Regions from separate parts of the Maribacter aquivivus genome, predicted to be linked through region 2. Evidence: riboswitches for the same ligand, from Rfam matches in the RefSeq annotation. Region 2 holds a riboswitch; the other holds the start of a gene.
The links. A riboswitch is a leader RNA that binds a small molecule or an ion and turns the genes downstream of it on or off. The one in region 2 is predicted to bind S-adenosylmethionine.
Positions count from the first base shown of each region.

Region 1 (9,307 bases), on a different contig from region 2:
GATACGGAATGGAACGGAGAAAGTATAGATCCACCAATTGGGTTCGATTCAGAATTTACAAACAGGAACACCACTTTTATGAGCTATAACTTAATGCATTTAGCCAAAATGTTGAAAGATAATGGTGGGTATCCATCTTATGGAAACTCCAGAAAAGAATGGGATGACGGTACACGCTGGAATTTTGAGAATCCTGAATATAGATAGAATACGGATGCATAAGTTATCCAATTTAAAAATATAAAGAATACTATTATGAGTAAAAATGTATCAGAACAACTACTGGATATTTTGCAAGGTGTTGGCGTAGAAAATGTATATGGAGTTACGGGTGATGCCCTTAACTTTTTTGTAAAAGCTATAGAGGAACGTGATGGAGTAGATTGGATAGGAATGAAACATGAAGGAAATGCCTCTTTTGCTGCCTTTGGACATAGCCAAACTAGAGAGAACTTAGCTGTTTGTGCAGGTACGGTTGGTCCTGGGGCACTACATTTAATAAACGGACTTTATAATGCTAAAAAAGAACGTACTCCGGTGATTGCCATTACGGGACAAATCAATCAGAAGCAACAAGGAACAAGTTTCTTTCAAGAGGTGGATTTAAAAAAGGTATTTGACGATGTTTGCGATTATCAGGCAATTATTGAAACTCCGGAACAAGCCCCAATGGTTATACAACGTGCCATTAAAAATGCAATGGCCAATAATGCGGTTTGCAGAATTGAGCTACCGGCAAATGTAGCGGAAATGAAGGCGGAGAACGAGCAATTTGTTCATCCTATTAAAAAATACGTTTCCCGCTTAGTTCCAGAGGAATCTGTAGTTATTGAAGCTGCCAATCTTTTGAACAATGCTAAAACGGTGGGTATATTAGCTGGTGATGGATGTAGAGAAAGCAGAGCTGCGGTAATTGAATTATCTAAAAAACTGAATGCACCCATAACCCACAGTCTTCGAGCAAGTGATATTTTTGACCACGATACGGATAATGTAGTTGGGTTAACCGGATTGATAGGAAACCCATCTGGATATAATGCGGTTATGAAGTGTGATTTGCTATTGATGCTGGGAACAGATTTTCCGTATATCGATTTCCTTCCACATGAAACAAAAACAATTCAAGTAGATATTCGCCAAGAAAATATTGGTAATAGAACCGCTGTGTCTTTAGGCGTATGGAGTGATATCTCTTCTTTCCTAGAAATCCTTAACCCTAAAGTTGAACAAAAAGAGGATACCACTTTTATTGATAAGCTAAAAAAGAATTTTGAGAACTGGAGACAGAACATGAAAGAGCAGGCTTCCCCTACTCGTGAAAATGAACCTCTACACCCGCAGATATTTGCAGATTTAGTAAACGAACACGCTTCTAATGATGCCATTTTTACGGTAGAAACAGGAACATCTGCTATTTGGGCCGCTCATCATATTTCTTTTTATAGTCAAAGACGTTTAATAGGCTCTTTTAATCACGGTTCTATGGCAGTGGGCTTACCTTCTGCAATTGGAGCACAAATGGCTAATCCTAAACAAGAAATTTGGTGTCTGAGTGGTGATGGTGCTTTTAATATGGCGATGCAAGATTTTATAACAGCCGTTAAATATGAGTTGCCTATAAAAGTGCTCATCTTTAATAATTCTGAATTGAGCTTTGTAAAACTAGAAATGGAACAAGTTGGCTTAGCGGCTAGTCTAGATGCATTGCATGAAACCAATGTCAATTTTGCCGAGTATGCTAAATTATGTGGTGGAGATGGTGTAAGAGTTGAACATGCCAAAGATATTGATGCTGCTGTACTACAGGCAAAGAATAGTAAAAAGCCTTTTATTATAGATGCCGTAGTTAGTAGTGGAGCATTGTCCTTACCTCCTCATATTGGAATAAAAGAAGCTATTGGTTTTGGAACTTCTAAATTAAAGGAAGTAGGACAGGTAATTAGTGGAGATAAAAAGCAATGGAGTAATTTAAAAAAGGAATTACAATCGTATTTTGATTAGTGGTTAGTTTGTTGAGGTAGTCTTTGAATGTTATACTACTTATATTGTAAAGATTCTTTGTATCTAATGTTGGGTACAAAGAATCTTTTTTATTCAATGGCTATTCATGTATAACATTTGGCTAAATGGTTTAATAGAAATAGGAAAATGTTGAGCGCATAGTTTGAATAGTATTAATTGATAGATTTATTCGATTACACTAATCGATTAAACCAGCATGTTAGTCTGATATGCAATAATTAAGTTTTTCATGTTATAATGGCGTTGAAATGTATATTTAACATTTCAAGCAAGTTTTTAGCCTTTCATCCGAATTTATTTTCTAGAATGAGGCATAGCAGTAATTTTCGTCTCTCAAAACTCAAACTCATTAAATTATGAAGCTCGAATTAGTAATCGTAGATGACTCCCATCTTTGGTTGTCGCTAGCAGAGAAACTTGCCAAAACTCATCCGTTAGTACGTAGTGTACTTACTTTTGAAGATTCTTATGATGCTTGGGTGCATATACAAATTGCGAAACCACAAGTTGTGATGTCAGATATAGAAATGCCTGGTATGAACGGACTCTCTTTTCTAGAAATGTTCGCTGATCGTTTGCCATTTATATCAAGTTCTACCAAACAAGAATTTGAAGTTGTTGCTAGAGAACTTGGCTGTGTTGATTTTGTTAGTAAGCCATTTACAAAAAGTGAACTTCACAGGGCTCTAGATTTGGTTTATTATAAGATCTACGGAAAGAAAGTAAGTGCATAATGATACATTCTAAATGAACTACATTTTAAAAGAATTTTCACCCTAAACATCTTAAGATAAGGGTAAATTATATACATAAACATCAGATTGGTTATATTTACTTTTTTAGGTAAATAATTGTACTTCATAACAAACACATAACCATGACCCCCGATAAAGATATTTTTAGTAGCCGAGAAGGCAGATGGGATTTTGTAATAGCCATTGTCGTAATCGCAATTTTCTCTGCATTTATTTACATGTATATGTTTAATAAAGAGGAAGATAGTTCTGTAACTGCCACAGATATTGATACTACAGAAGAAACACCACTACCCGATTCTTATCATTCTGAAGGTCGCGACTATGTATACTCTAATTCTGATACATTTGTTCCCATAACTATCCCGGTAAAAGATGCATACGATCATAATAAAAGTACTGCAGTTGTAATTTCTGATACTATACTTACCGTTTCTGATTTTGAAGAGGAAATAAATGTCGATCTAAAAGAAGAGATAACAACTGAAGTTCAAAGTTTATCTAAAGGTGCATCCGAAGAAAATATAGCAGACATAGAGACTCCAGTTATTGAAAAAAAAGAAGCTGAAATTTCTGCAACTAAGAAAGTCGAGCAGCTACCGGAAGTTACTAAAACAGTACCTGTAGCTACTTCTAATGCTACTTTAAATTGTATTGCAATGGTAGGTGTTTTTAAAGACCCTAATAATAAAAATACAATTATAGAAAAGCTTAAAACATTGGGCTATACTTATGATGAAGGGGCATATCCAAAAGGATTGATCTATGTTGGGGTTCCTGTTGACTGTGGTAATGAAGCCAAAAGAAAGCAACTTGTACTAGAATTAAACGAAGCATTCGGTATTGATTCTTGGGTCAAAAAACGTTAGGTTATCTCATCTATTTTAAGGCAGGTCATAATCTAAACCAGAATAAATACTCAGCGCACCAATTAAAATATCATTCGGTACCATATTTACACCATTAGATACATACGTTATTGTGACATCATCAGAAGGGAAGTATACTGTAGATGATCTATAACCATCAATACTTCCAGTATGTCCAAATCCTTGTTTATTATAGAAAGCAGGAGAATTTAGACCAAATCCATAACCATCTACCATATTTGTCATAAGACTTAATGAGTTTTCTGAAATTAGCTTGCCGTCGAATAAAGCTTGATAAAAGATATTTACACCTTTAGCTGAAGATATAATTGAACCAGTGCCTTGTAATAATGTATAATGCGTTTCTAAAATAGGTGTCCAATTATCATTTTCAAGAAAATATGAAAAAGCTTCATTGTCTTCAGAATTAGTAACCTCACCATTGTAAGTATCTACCAGTTCTAAAGGAACAGCTATTCTATCATTTAAAGATTGGTCGTATGTTTTGGCATCTAAATCTTCTATTATAAAAGATAATAAAACATAATTGGTATTTGAATACTCGTACCTGTCGTCAGGTTCAAAAATGGTTCCGCTACTTATGAAATAGTCTATAAGTTCTGAGCGTGTGGCAGATTCAAAATTTCTTCCTGCCTCGAATTCACCACTTGTATAATTAAAAAGTCCGCTTCTATGTCTTAGTAAATACTCAATAGTAATAATTTCGGCATTGGGTATTTCTGGAAAGTAGTTGTCAAGTGTAGTCTCTAAGCTTAATTTATTTTCTTCAACAAGTTGCATGATAATGGTTGCAGTAAATGTTTTTGTAATGGAAGCTATTCTATATTTAGAAGCTGAATTGGCTTCCATATTATTTTCAATATCAATAAATCCAAAAGAATTTTGATAGTCTTCTTTTCCATCTTTGAAAATTGAAATACTGCCCATGCCTAAATTTTTTTCTTCAATTCTAGTGAAAAACATATCCATTTTGTCTCGATCAAAATCTTCTCCAAATTCGTCAACTTCTGTCGTACAAGAAAAGGCTGTCAATAATAAAAATGTTACAGCAATAGCTTTTAAGTAATGATTCTTCAGGTGTAAATAATTGAATTAGTTGATGTTATGATGCCAAACTTCGACCATTAAAATACGCAAGGTTGTTAATGAAATAATAATTGAAGTTAAATTTAAGGTAATTATGTAGGAGTGTTTCTATAGGAATTCTATTAAAATAAATTAACCTTTTTTAAGATTTAGTAGAAAGATTTATAGACTACATTTGCCGCCTTAAATAATTATCAAGAATCTCAAAAAAAGGAGATAGCAACCTGCAATAACAAGCAAGGTGCTAAATAGATAAGCCAATTAGTTGGAACAAATGTTAACTCATGTGTCTACTTATTTGCTACTATTTCCTTTATAGAACAAAGAAAGAAATGGCAAACACAAAAGACAGAACTCCCAAATTTTCAGCTTTAATACCCTTGTTCGTATTTGTATTTACGTTTTTAGGGGTAGGTATATATCAGAATGATTTCTATGCTTTACCAGCTCCTATTGCGGTAATAGTTGGTATAGTGGTCGCATTTATATTATTTAGGCAAACCATTTCTTCTAAAATTAATACACTACTGAAAGGCTGTGGAGATGATAAGATATTGACCATGTGTCTTATTTATTTGTTAGCTGGTGCTTTTGCGGCTATTACAAATGAAACAGGCAGTGTAAATGCTATTGTAAACCTTGGTTTAGATGTCATAGCCATTCAATATATTTATGTAGGCATCTTTATTATTGCTGGATTTTTATCTGTTTCTACTGGAACATCAGTTGGTGCAATTGTAGCATTGGCACCCATTGTAGTTGGTTTTGCAGATGAAAGCAGTGCAGATTTGGCAATATTATGTGGTGCCTTGTTAGGTGGTAGTATGTTTGGTGATAATTTATCTGTCATCTCAGATACCACCATTGCAGCTACACAATCGTTAGGTTGTAAAATGAGCGATAAGTTTAAGCAGAATATTAAAATAGCGGTACCTGCAGCGTTATTCACCATAACTATTTTAGTATTTCAGGGATTGGGGTTGGAGTCCGTCGTAACTGAAACCACAGTTTATAATTATTCCATCATAAAAATTATGCCATATGTATTAGTTATTATTCTTTCGATTGTGGGAGTTAATGTGTTTGTAACTTTATTGTTAGGTACAATTGTAGCAGGTGCATTAGGAATTGCCTACGGAGACTTTACCCTGATAGAATCAACTAAAATCGCGTATACCGGATTTACCAATATGACTGAAATATTTCTATTGTCATTATTGACAGGTGGCTTAGCTGCATTGGTTGAAAGAAATGGAGGCATCGAATTTATATTGGTCAATATTAAAAAACTGATTAAAAATAAGAAGTCAGCACAATTTGGTATTGCCACTTTAGTAAGTACCATTAATATGGCGATTGCGAATAATACGGTGTCCATTATTATTGCTGGTCCTATTGCAAAAACTATAAATGACGAGTACCATTTAGATAATAAAAAGACCGCTTCAATATTAGATATTTTTGCTTGTATATTTCAAGGTTTACTACCCTATGGCGCTCAGGTTTTAATGATTTTGAGCTTCTCAAAAGGGAAAATCGATTATTTAGATTTGATAAGTAATACTTGGTATTTACTGCTTTTGTTTATTTATACATTATTGTTCATTGGTTTCAAGCCAAAATATATGAAGTAACCTTTAGTATAACGCAATGACTTTTAAAAAGTAATTTTTCTGATAAAAGTCCGTTCTAGCATCTCATAAATTTCAAAACCATTACCTATGAATTTCAAGATGTTACCATTTGCCGTATTGTTTCTTTTTATTTCAAATGTATTTGCTCAAAACAAAGGTGTAGTAACTTTTAAAAACGGAGATATTAAAAAAGGAATTATTGAAAATAAAGGAAGTAAAATTCTTTTTACTGAAATTGAAACTTCGGAACCTAATAAAATTGAACATGATGATATTGAACATATAAAAACTGGAGATATTGAATATTTTAGAACCTCTCCAAAATCTAAGAAATTAGAAGAATTTCAGGTGATTATTTCTGGAGAAACAATGCTAGTTGCACGTAATATTCAAACCAACTACGGTAGTATGAAGGTTGAAAATGATATTTCAAATGCTCAAAGTGGTAATTTAACAGCAAGTCAAAGTTCGCAAGTTTCAAGAAGAGTTGTTAGAGGACCTAGTAGTAGAGGTACGATTATTAAGTATTATATTAAAAAACCAGGGTCTAACACTATTGAACAAGTATACCGACTAATTGTTGGCGATGTGGATTGGATTGGATACAAGAAAAAAGTAAAAAAGCAATTAGGTGATTGCAAAGAACTAATTCAAAAAATGAATGACGGTGACTTTAAGGATGATGAATATGGTAAAGGTGCAGAATTAGCTGCGATTGTTCTTTTTTACAATCAAAACTGTAGCAAATAAATTAATTTAGCATATTAAATATCATAAAACCTATAGGAAACTATAGGTTTTTTATTTTAGAGTATCTTGCAGATAAAGGGGTAATAGCTACTTTTGGGGGTAATACCTTTACAGTAGGTCTTTTAGAATTTAATATTAAAGAATGGGTCAAGAACCATCGGTTTGCGAAGAGAGCGTTTATAATAACATTTATCGAACCCATGCAGAAGGTTTGCGAAATTATCTTTACTATAAGTTTGGTGATATGCAGCGGGCAGAAGATATTGTACATGATTCTTTCGTTAAATTGTGGTCTTTATGTAGTACGGTGGTTTATAAAAAAGTAGCCAGTTTTCTATATAGTATTTCACGAAATCTAATGATCGATACATTACGTAATAAGAAAGTTGCTTTAAAATTTGAAAAAGGATTGGTTAAGGAACAAGATAATGAAGACCCTTATTTTAAATTAAGAACAAAAGAATTTCAGTTAAAACTAGAGTCCGTAATTTCAGATTTACCAGAAAAGCAACGCGAGGCTTTTTTAATGAATAGAATAGACAAGCTTACTTATAAAGAAATAGCGATAAGGCTAGAGGTTAGCGAGACAGCTATTGAAAAACGTATTTCAAAAGCATTGATAAAATTGAACAGTATTACAGAAATTAAAAATTTTTCTATTTAGCAGGTTGGTTAAATAGTTTTTTAAACGTACTACTAGTATGAGCAAGCATTTAGAAGATAAAAATTTAATTGCCCGTTGGATGGATGATCGTTTAAGTAACGAGGAGAAAGAACAACTGAAAGAATCGGGTGAACTAGATGCGCTTAAAACTGTAATTGATGATATAGATACCTGGAAGGTAAAACCATTTAATCTAGATGCAGGCTTAGCCAAGTTAACGGAAGAGAATAAGACAGTTGTTCCATTAAAAAAGAGCAATAAAAATTGGCTGCGTATTGCCGCAAGTGTAGCTATATTACTTTCCTGTAGTTTGGTTTGGTATTTAACGTCAACTAGTTCCACTACTATTGCTACCAAAATTGCAGAGAGTAAAACAGTTGAACTACCAACAGGTTCTTTGGTTGAATTAGATGCTGCATCAAGCATAACATATAATAAAGATGATTGGGAGGACAGTAGAATTCTTACTCTTTCAGGTCAAGCATTTTTTAACGTAACCAGCGGTGCTCCTTTTATAGTAAAAACTCCTACGGCACAAGTTTCTGTGTTGGGTACGCAGTTTAATATAAGCACACAAAAGGAACAGTTTTCGGTATACTGTTATGAAGGTAAAATAGAAGTTTCGTATAAAAACAATTCAGAAATTATTACGAAAGGGCAAAGTGTATTTTTAGTAAATGGCAAACTTAAAAAAGATAAACACGAATATTTAAGTCCGGAATGGATGAATGGTTTAAGTACCTATGATAGAACTCCGCTAAAAACAGTTATAGCTGATGTGAAACGCTATTATAATGTAGAGGTCAATCTTCCAAAAAAGTATGGTACACTTCAGTTTACAGGTACAATAGCGCATAAAGATTTGCAACAAACTTTAAACACCATTTTTACTACAATGGAAATTAAATACGAGCTTCAAGAAGATAATACAGTTATTTTTGAATAGTATTGAACGTATAAATCAGAATATGAGACCTATGTATAAGCATAAGAGAGCGTTACTTCAGTTTCTTGTTCTAAGTTGGTGTTGTATTTTTTTTCCTTGCGTATCATTTTCTCAAAACGGTCCTACATTAAAATTAGTAGATTTTTTAGATGAATTAAAAGCCACTTATAATGTAGATTTTATCTATAACCACACACTTTTAGATCAAGTTGTACTTCCCTCCTCTTCACATGATTGCGAATCGTTAGAAAATTGTTTAGCGAATATAAATGAAAAGGCTCCTATCAAATTTATTAAAGATGGAATCAACTCATATATGGTAGTACCTATTAGAAATGATATTTCATTTAGTGTTATAGATGCAGAAAATAGCGAAGCTATTCCTAATATAACCATTCAAATTAATAAGGGAGAAGAGCGCTTTTTGTATCCTATTAATTCAAGGTATACGATCAAGAATATATTCGCATTAGATTCAGTTCATATACGTGCTTCATTTTATTCCAAATTAGATATAATAGCTTCTGAGTTGGGGGCATTAAAAACACCTGTGCGCTTAG
Region 1 covers NZ_FQZX01000002.1:345,172-354,478, reverse strand. Annotated here, with positions in the region: gene BUC31_RS11920 (flavodoxin family protein) at 1-207, shown strand, start outside; gene BUC31_RS11915 (thiamine pyrophosphate-dependent enzyme) at 256-2,001, shown strand; gene BUC31_RS11910 (response regulator) at 2,379-2,756, shown strand; gene BUC31_RS11905 (SPOR domain-containing protein) at 2,900-3,646, shown strand; gene BUC31_RS11900 (serine hydrolase domain-containing protein) at 3,662-4,699, opposite strand; SAM-I-IV-variant riboswitch at 4,940-5,038, shown strand; gene BUC31_RS11895 (Na+/H+ antiporter NhaC family protein) at 5,086-6,387, shown strand; gene BUC31_RS11890 (hypothetical protein) at 6,475-7,137, shown strand; gene BUC31_RS11885 (RNA polymerase sigma factor) at 7,280-7,801, shown strand; gene BUC31_RS11880 (FecR family protein) at 7,839-8,747, shown strand; gene BUC31_RS11875 (TonB-dependent receptor plug domain-containing protein) at 8,779-9,307, shown strand, end outside.
Region 1: it holds a riboswitch for S-adenosylmethionine, as region 2 does, so the genes downstream of both, BUC31_RS11895 (Na+/H+ antiporter NhaC family protein) here and BUC31_RS18540 (O-acetylhomoserine aminocarboxypropyltransferase/cysteine synthase family protein) in region 2, are expected to answer to the same signal.

Region 2 (9,307 bases):
AGTTTGCTACAAAGTCTTTACTTGCCGTATTATCAATAACAATCAGGTTCTCTAAATGATGACGTTTTGCAAAATCAAAGACATCTTCAACTTTATACGCCTTTCCTTTTTGCTTTAGATTCGTTTTCCAGCTTTTGGTAATTCCCTTTTCATTTAACAAAATCTTTTTAGAATTCGCGATTCCAAAAACCCGTAAATCTAACTTTTTGCGATCCTTGATTGATTTGGCAGATTTCAGAATTTGGTCTATCAAAGTTCCACCAACATTTCCATGTCCAAAAACAAGAATATTTATTTTTTTACTGATTCCAAAAACCTGCCCATGCATAACGTTTACCGCCTTATGCAAATCAGATTTTTTCACCACCAAACTCACATTCTTACCTGATACCGTATTATTGAATAATAATGGCACTATCTGGTTTTTAATCAATGCATTAAATGGATTATGGAACGTACTTAAATCTTGACCTACAATCGAAATAATAGACACATCATCTATCACCGTAATCATATTCACATCTTTAGATTCAAAATCATTACTGAATTCGTTCTCTAAGGCCAATTTTGCTCTCTTAGCCTTGTCTTTCTTAACCACAAGTCCAATGCCTCTTTCCGAAGAACCTTGAGATATTATACTTACACTAATATTACTTGATTCCAGCGCCTTAAAAATTCTGGCATCTACACCTACTTTACCTAACAAGCCGCGACCTTCAATATTGATCATGGCAACATCTTCAATTACAGAAAGTGATTTAATGCCTTCTTTGCTAGATTTGGCACTTATTAATGTTCCTTCATTATCATCATTATACGTATTTAAAATACGCAGCGGAATGTTCTTTTCAATTAGCGGAATTATCGTTTTTGCATGTAGTATGGTAGCTCCAAAATTCGCTAATTCATTTGCCTCTTCATAAGAAAGATTTTCTAACTTTTTAGCTTCTGGCACATAATCAGGATTTGCAGTATATATTCCGTCAACATGTGTATAATTCTGCAATTCTTCAGCATCTAAAAAATTTGCTAAAAGTGCTGCTGAATAATTACTCCCATTTCTACCTAAAGTAGTTGTCTCTCCATCTAACGTAGATGAGATAAAACCGGTGACCACTGCTACAGTATTTTTGGGAATTTCAGCAAACTTGAGTAAAACCTGCTCTTTTGATTCTGCTTCCAATACTTTGGCATCACCAAATGTATTATCGGTCTTTATCACCTTACGGGTATCTACCAGCGCTGCATTGATACCTTTTCCTATTAATAATTTAGTAACCAACTTGGCAGAAATCAATTCACCATAAGCTAGTACCTCATCTTTAATTTTAGCACTGTAATCACCCAACAAAGAAACGCCTTCATACAACTTCGCCAAGCCTTTAAACTCTGCCGATAAATTGATATTCTTATAGGTATGCTTTTGATATTTTTCTAGAGCTACAAAGTCCGACTTATAGTCTTTTCCCTTTGCAGCTTTCTCCAACATTTCTTCTAACTGATCTGTAGCTTTTTCCCTAGCGGATAAAACAATGGCAATGTTCTCATCATTCTTTACCTTATTGGCAACAATATCTAATACACGCTCTAGCCCTTCTCCGTTGCTCAAGGACTTACCTCCAAACTTTAGAATCTTTATTTTCTTGACATTTCCGTTGGTGTTGAAAATACCACCTAGCAGTTTCTCCATTTGATCGAACTCGATCAAAAACGCATCATGACCATGTAATGACTGAACCTCTCCATAGGTAACGTTACTCTTAGCTTGCGCCAATTGCTTAAACGTATCTTTATTTTCTTGTGCGGTAAAGAACATATCAGAATCGACACCAATAATATGAATGTTGGTATCGCTATTTTGCAATTTAATGAAATTCTCATCTCCACCTCTAGTAACATCAATGGTCTTCAACAACTGGTTCATCAACTTGTAAGCCGATAATTGAAAACGCTCTTGTAGTTTATCGCCATGATGCATTAACCAGCTTTCTACATTAAAAACCTTTAGCTCTTCATTTGTACTTCTTTTGAAGCGCTCTTTGAAGGAAGCGGGAGTTCTATAGCATAACATTGCATGCATACGCGCATCATGTACAGGCTGCTTGGAGTTCACTAAAAACTGCTCTTGAATCTGACAATTGGCAATTAACCAATCGGTCGATTTCCAGTCAGATGCCACAGGTATTAAATGCTCTGTCAGTGTTGGGTGTAATGCTGCCATTTCCCAAGCAATACCGCCACCTAAAGACCCACCAATTAAAGCAAACAAACGTTCTACTTTCAACTGCTGTAATCCTAATAAGAACATTCTTGCTACATCTCCGGCAACAAAATCTTTATAGTTTTCAATAACGAATTTATCATGACCATTCCCTGGAATGTTGAATGCCAAAATGGTATATTTTTGGGTATCAATACATTTTTCATCACCAATAAGTGCAGACCACCAACCATCATCTCCGGTAACATTAGAGTTTCCCGTTAATGCATGGTTCACCAAAATAATAGGCGCTGTATGTAACTTTTTACCGAATACCTGATAAGACAATTGAATGTCTTGAGAGATCCCGCTTAAGGTCTTGTATTTTTTAATCTGTAATTGATGTAACATCTATTTCAAAATCAATTTATGGCTTGGCTTCGACTTTGCTCAGCCACCAGCACTAGTATTTTATTATCAAATAATCGGTCACTTGAGCTTTACTCAGCAACCGATTGTTTAGTCTTTTTTGCTTATACCTTGTTCAGTAATCTAAATTAAAGACTAGCAAATGCCTGTTCTAAATCGGCTTTTAAATCTTCAATATCTTCTAGACCAACAGACAAACGAATTAAATCTTGACCTACACCTGCACTTTCTTGCTGCTCTGCAGTTAATTGTTGGTGCGTTGTACTTGCTGGGTGAATGATTAATGACTTCGTATCTCCAATATTAGCTAACAAAGAAAATATCTTCGTAGCATCGGTTACTTTTTTAGCAGCTTCAAATCCGCCATTAACGCCAAAGGTAACTAATCCGCTTTGTCCTTTTGGCAAGTATTCTTTAGCTAATGCGTTGTACTTGTTGCTCTTAAGCCCTGGATAGTTTACCCATTCCACTTCTTTTCTACCCTCTAACCAAGTTGCTAATTCTAATGCGTTTGCACTGTGTTGCTTAATACGAACTGGCAAGGTTTCTAAACCTTGTATAATTTGAAATGCGTTAAACGGACTCAATGCTCCGCCAAAATCACGTAAGCCTTCTAAAATTAATCTAAAGGTAAACGCTGCAGCTCCTAATGCTTCGCTATATACTAGACCGTGGTAACCTGCAGATGGCTCCGTAAATTCCGGGAATTTTCCGTTAGTCCAGTCAAACGTACCTGCGTCAATAATAGCACCTCCTAAAGAAGTTCCTTGTCCGCCAATGTACTTTGTCAATGAATGAATTACCAAGTTTGCTCCGTGCTCAATTGGGTTTAACAATGACGGAGTAGCAACTGTATTATCCACTATAAATGGAACACCTGCCGCTTTAGATTCTTTTGAAATTCCTTTCAAATCCAACACATCTAATTTCGGATTCCCTAAAGACTCCACAAAGAATGCTCTTGTATTGTCTTGTACCGCTTTTCCAAAATTTTCAGGATCTGATGCATCTACGAATGTTGTTGTGATTCCGAATCTTGGTAAGGTTACGTTCAATAAGTTAAACGTACCACCATACAAACTGCTTGATGCCACAATGTGATCACCTGCTTTTAATAATGTCAATAAACCAGTTGAGATTGCAGCTGTACCCGATGCAAATACTACCGCACCAATACCACCCTCTACAGCAGCTAATCTATCTTGTAAAATTTGATTCGTCGGATTGTTTAAACGTGTGTAAATAAAACCTAGTTCTTTTAAAGAAAATAAGTTTGCCGCATGGTCTGTATCGTTAAATACATACGATGATGTCTGATAAATAGGCACTGCCCTTGTACCACCGTTGGTAGTTGTGTCGTGACCTGCGTGTAATGCGTTTGTTGCTAATTTGTAGTTACTCATGATTTTGTTGTTTTTAAAAATTGTTTAAATAATTAAAAAGCTCAACCTCGACCTGCAAAAATTGCGGGTAGGTAAAATCAAAAAGTTATAAGAAAGTAATATCGATAAAAAATCGATTACTGTTATCCATCCCCTAAGGGTAGAATGTAGCACCTTCTTTGTATGGAACAAAGGGTTGCTAAGGTTTCAAAGGGTCTAATCCCTCCACCTTTCTTGATAACTATTCAATAAGTGTGTGAACTTTGAGCTACAAATATTGGGCAGAAGATTTTAAAAACCTAGTATTTTATGAAAAATATATAATTTGAGGTTTTGTTGTTAGTTTTCTGTGGGATTTCAGGTTGATAAAAAATGTTTACCTAAAAGGTTCTCGATACACTCTTGACCTACGAAAAATAGGTCAAAAGCACTCGAACTAGCAATACGTTAATATACTTTTTAATAAATTATTACTTTGATGCCCCGCTACTCCAACACAGAAAACTCAATACTAGAATCTGTAAATACCGTATGGGTTTGAGTTTTAAAATCTGATTCATCTGCTTCAAAGATATTATCTACATAAGTCTGAGGATTTAAATCTATCAACGGAAACCACGTGCTCTGTAATTGCACCTGTAACTTGTGCCCTTTTTTAATAGTATGAAAAACATCTTGCAGCTTTATGTTTACTTCTGTCTTTTGATTCGCTACAAATGGCTCTGGATTGGCAAAGCTATTTCTAAATCTACCTCTAAGCACCTCACTACGTACCATTAAATGGTAGTTGCTCATTTTTAAGTGGTCTTGCATACCTTCATAGGCTGGTTCATCTGCCGGGTGTACGTCAATAATTTTTACAATCCAATCTGCCGCGGTACCCGTAGTGGCTACTTTTAGTTTTGCTAGAATATCTCCGGCTAGGGTCATATCATTTTCCATCACTTCGGTTTCAAAAACCAAAACATCACCACGGCGAGCAGCAAAACGCTGATCATCTGTCATGTATTTTCTTGGTGTAAATACCGTTTTAATATCTTCTGAATACGGGACTGGTTTTTTAATATCACTAATGAATTTTACTTCCTCTATTGCTTTTGGCTCGGTAGTCAGTTCTTGATTTGCAGATAAGTACATATCTTTTTTAACTACACCTTCTGGTGGCCAAGTATCATAGGTCTTCCAATCTTTACGACCAGTATCAAAAACATAAGCTTCCGGAAGTCCGCTATTTTTATCTCCGTTTCCTTTTAAGAAATGATCAAAGAATTTAGTTTCTATATTCTCTTGAAAAAACTCAGAAATTCCATCCCCAAAGTAATAGTTACCAACAATGTTCTGCCCCTTTCTTCTTGCCCATCCGCCGTGATCCCACGGTCCAAAAACCAAAGTGTTGTAATTATCGGCATTGTACTTTTCAATATTCTTGTAGGTTTCTAAGGGTCCGTATAAATCTTCGGCATCGAACTCTCCAGCAACAACCATTGTTGCCACGCTAGACTTTACATTTTTTAAATGCTGAATTAATCCCTTACTCTGCCACATTTCATCATAATTAGGATGCTCTTTTAGCTCGTTCCAGAAATAATCATCGGTTACACCTTCTTTTGCCATACGTGGCGTATCTGTAGTTTCATATTCAAAGAAGCGATCTAAATTTTTCAACGGACCTTCATCTAAAAAGAATTGGTATTGATCTTCTGTAGGTAAATCTGGTAGTGTATACCATGCCGTATCTATAGGTTTATCACCATCGGGTCTAGGAGTACCAAATAATGACGTTGCTCTAAAATAGCTTAACAAATACGCTCCGTTATGGTGAAAATCATCAAAAAAGAAATCGGCTATACTCGCCTGTGGCGATGCTGCCTTTAATGCTGGGTGTGCATCTACAACGGCATAGGTTGAATAGTACCCAGGATACGAAATTCCCCAAATACCTACATTACCGTTATTGTTTTCTACATTGTTTACCAGCCAGTCTATCGTATCATACGTATCTGAACTTTCGTCGATATCTTGATCTGTTTTTTTATTGGGCTTGTAAGCACGCATATTTTCATAATGCCCTTCGCTTAACCAACGACCACGAACATCTTGGTATACCACAATGTAGCCATCTTGCATCATGTGAATATTGGGTGCTATTTTAGTTTTGAAATTACCTTCTCCGTAGGGCTGCGAACTATAGGGAGTTCGTTGCATGATGATCGGGTATTCTGTTGAAGTATCTTTTGGCGAATACACCGTAGTGTGCAATTTGATGCCGTCTCGCATGGTGATATCGACTTCTTTCTTCGTGTAGTTATCCGCTACATAAGTTTCGGAGACTTCGGCATCTGCCACTTTAGGTGCTGTTTTTCTACAGGAAATAATTAGTGTAGAAAGAAAAATTAGGGTAAAAAGGTGTTTGATGGTAAACTTTGGCATGTCTTAAGAGTTTGAAGTCTTAAATCTAAGAAAGTTTACTCGATTTTTGAAGGTTTATAGATAGGTAGACACAGGAAAATGTTGTCTTATTTGAATACCTGTGTAGAAGTGTGCCAAATTGCGTTATAGCACAGTAACTTTGCATTACCAATTAATAGGCAGGCTCAATAGAATTTAAAAATAAATGGTGTAGTGTAGAAAGGAAAAATACTTCATAAATGCTATCAGAAGCAAGCATTTATGAAGCAATTGCGAACAAGATTATATCATGAACAACTTTCTTACAAGCATAAGTATGCCCGTAAAAAAATCACCTTTATATTCTTGAACAGTAGTTTCTTGGAGTAGTTGTTTTTTCATATGGTTAGTGTTTAGCGGGATGGAATTTAATCAGAAAAAGGAATTAATGCAACTGTTTTTTCAGATTTTTCCAAATCTAAGTCCGCGCTGATTTCTACGGCACGGCACTCTTTTTTAGATGCATCAAGAACAACAAATTCAGAGATAAGATCTGTATCTTTTGAGCAAGATTGTAATACTATGCAAGCTAAAATGACTAGCACAATTCTGTGGGGTAATGACATGGCATTCGTAGGTTAAGTTATTACTTTAATAGGTTTTTTATAGATGTTATACCTTTAAACAGTGTTGATAACAAGCTGACATTTGGGACTTCAACCTGTACTTGACGATGTGCGTATTTCGTTTGCACTACAACTATGTATTTCATCTTTTGTAGGTGGCGAGATTTGGGATTCTCTAATTATTACATTATAAATATATGTAATCTTTTTCCTACAAAATAGATTTTGTGGTCAAAACAGACTTTCTTGTTGTGAAGAGGTGTTAATTGGCTTGTGAGGTAATTATAAGGCAAAAAAAATGCCCCGTGAAACACGAAGCATTTTATATACTTAATTCTATTTGAGAAAACATATTAATTTGATTTCACCCTTTAAGTAGTTGATAATCAAAATGTAAACAATAACAAAGTATTCATCTCCATTATAAATACATAGCTTCGTTGCAGTAGCAGTAACGTCTATAAATTAAATGCTGTCTTTATCTCTGCTACTTTATCTAACTTCTCCCAAGTAAATAATTCCACTTCTTTTTCAATACGACCGTTATATGGTGATTCAAAAACTTTAGTAACAGTTATTGGCTGCTTACCCATGTGTCCGTATGCAGCGGTTTCTAAGTAAATTGGGTTTCTTAATTTTAAGCGATCTTCAATAGCAAAAGGTCTCATATCAAATAACTGCGCTACTTTCTTTGCAATGTCACCATCGCTCAATCCTACTTTTGATGTACCGTAGGTATCTACATAAATAGATGTAGGTTCTACAACACCAATAGCATAACTAACTTGTACCAAAATTTCAGTTGCCACACCTGCAGCTACCAAATTCTTTGCTGCATGACGCGCTGCATAAGCTGCACTACGGTCTACTTTACTTGGATCTTTACCACTAAAAGCACCACCACCGTGAGCTCCTTTACCACCGTAAGTATCAACAATAATCTTTCTACCTGTTAAACCGGTATCGCCATGCGGACCACCTATTACAAACTTACCTGTTGGGTTAATATGATACTTGATCTGATCATCAAACAATTTCTGAGTATCTGCTGGTAATTGTGCCTTTACTCTAGGAATTAAAATGGAAATAATATCAGACTTAATCTTCGCCAACATCTTTTCATCATCTGCATCAAAAGCATCGTGCTGTGTAGAAACTACAATAGTATCTATACGTATTGGCTCATTGGCATCTGAATATTCTATAGTAACCTGTGCTTTAGCATCTGGTCTTAGATAATCAATCTCTTTATTTTCTCGACGCATTTCTGCTAATGTATGCAGAATTTTGTGCGAGATATCTAAAGCTAAAGGCATGTAGTTTTCTGTCTCACTAGTTGCGTAACCAAACATCATACCTTGATCACCGGCACCCTGCTCTTCTTTTGAACCACGGTCTACACCTTGGCTAATATCTTGAGACTGCTCATGTATCAAAGAAATAACACCGCAAGAATCTCCGCTGAACTGGTATTCTCCTTTTGTATATCCTATTTTATTAATGACTTCACGGGCAATGTTCTGAACATCTAAATAGGTATCACTTTTAACTTCTCCTGCTAATACTACTTGACCAGTAGTTACTAATGTCTCACAAGCAACTTTACTTTCTGGATCAAAGGCAAGAAAATTATCTAATAACGCGTCACTGATTTGATCCGCAACTTTGTCCGGATGTCCTTCACTAACAGATTCTGATGTAAATAAATATGGCATAACAATCTTTTTTTTTCAAAGGATTTGAAGGAATGCCGAAAAGAAGTGTGATGCGAAGCGATATCAACATCAACTGCTTTAGCATTTTTTTCGCTTTATACCCTAAGGCTAAAACAGAGGTTGCAATCAGTCAAATCCCTCCTCACTTTTTTAATTCAGATGCAAAAATAGAAAAAATGTTCTGTTCAATTCTTAATATGATGTTATTTATTGACTCAATTAAAAGATTTGATAATTCTAACCCTTAATTTTCAATTTTTAAAGATCATATTTTACAGATAACAACACATAGCGCGGCTGCACAAAATAGGCTTGTGTGCTAAAAAATAGTTCATTTGTACTGTCTCTATTTAATGTTGTGGTGTTCAGTAAATTGGTTCCTTTTATACCATATTCCCAACGACTATCTTTTTGCTGATACGTGAGGGTAGCTTCTAGAAAACTATAGCTATTTGATATGGTATCTTCCTCATCCGAATAATTATAATAATCATATTCTACGTTGAAAATAAAGCTCTTTAAAAAACTGGTATCAAAACGAGCGTATGGCCTACTCGTGAAAAATGT
Region 2 covers NZ_FQZX01000004.1:93,989-103,295, forward strand. Annotated here, with positions in the region: gene thrA (bifunctional aspartate kinase/homoserine dehydrogenase I) at 1-2,611, opposite strand, end outside; gene BUC31_RS18540 (O-acetylhomoserine aminocarboxypropyltransferase/cysteine synthase family protein) at 2,758-4,032, opposite strand; SAM riboswitch class I at 4,152-4,255, opposite strand; gene BUC31_RS18545 (CocE/NonD family hydrolase) at 4,498-6,441, opposite strand; gene BUC31_RS18550 (hypothetical protein) at 6,828-7,025, opposite strand; gene metK (methionine adenosyltransferase) at 7,484-8,740, opposite strand; gene BUC31_RS18565 (TonB-dependent receptor) at 8,999-9,307, opposite strand, start outside.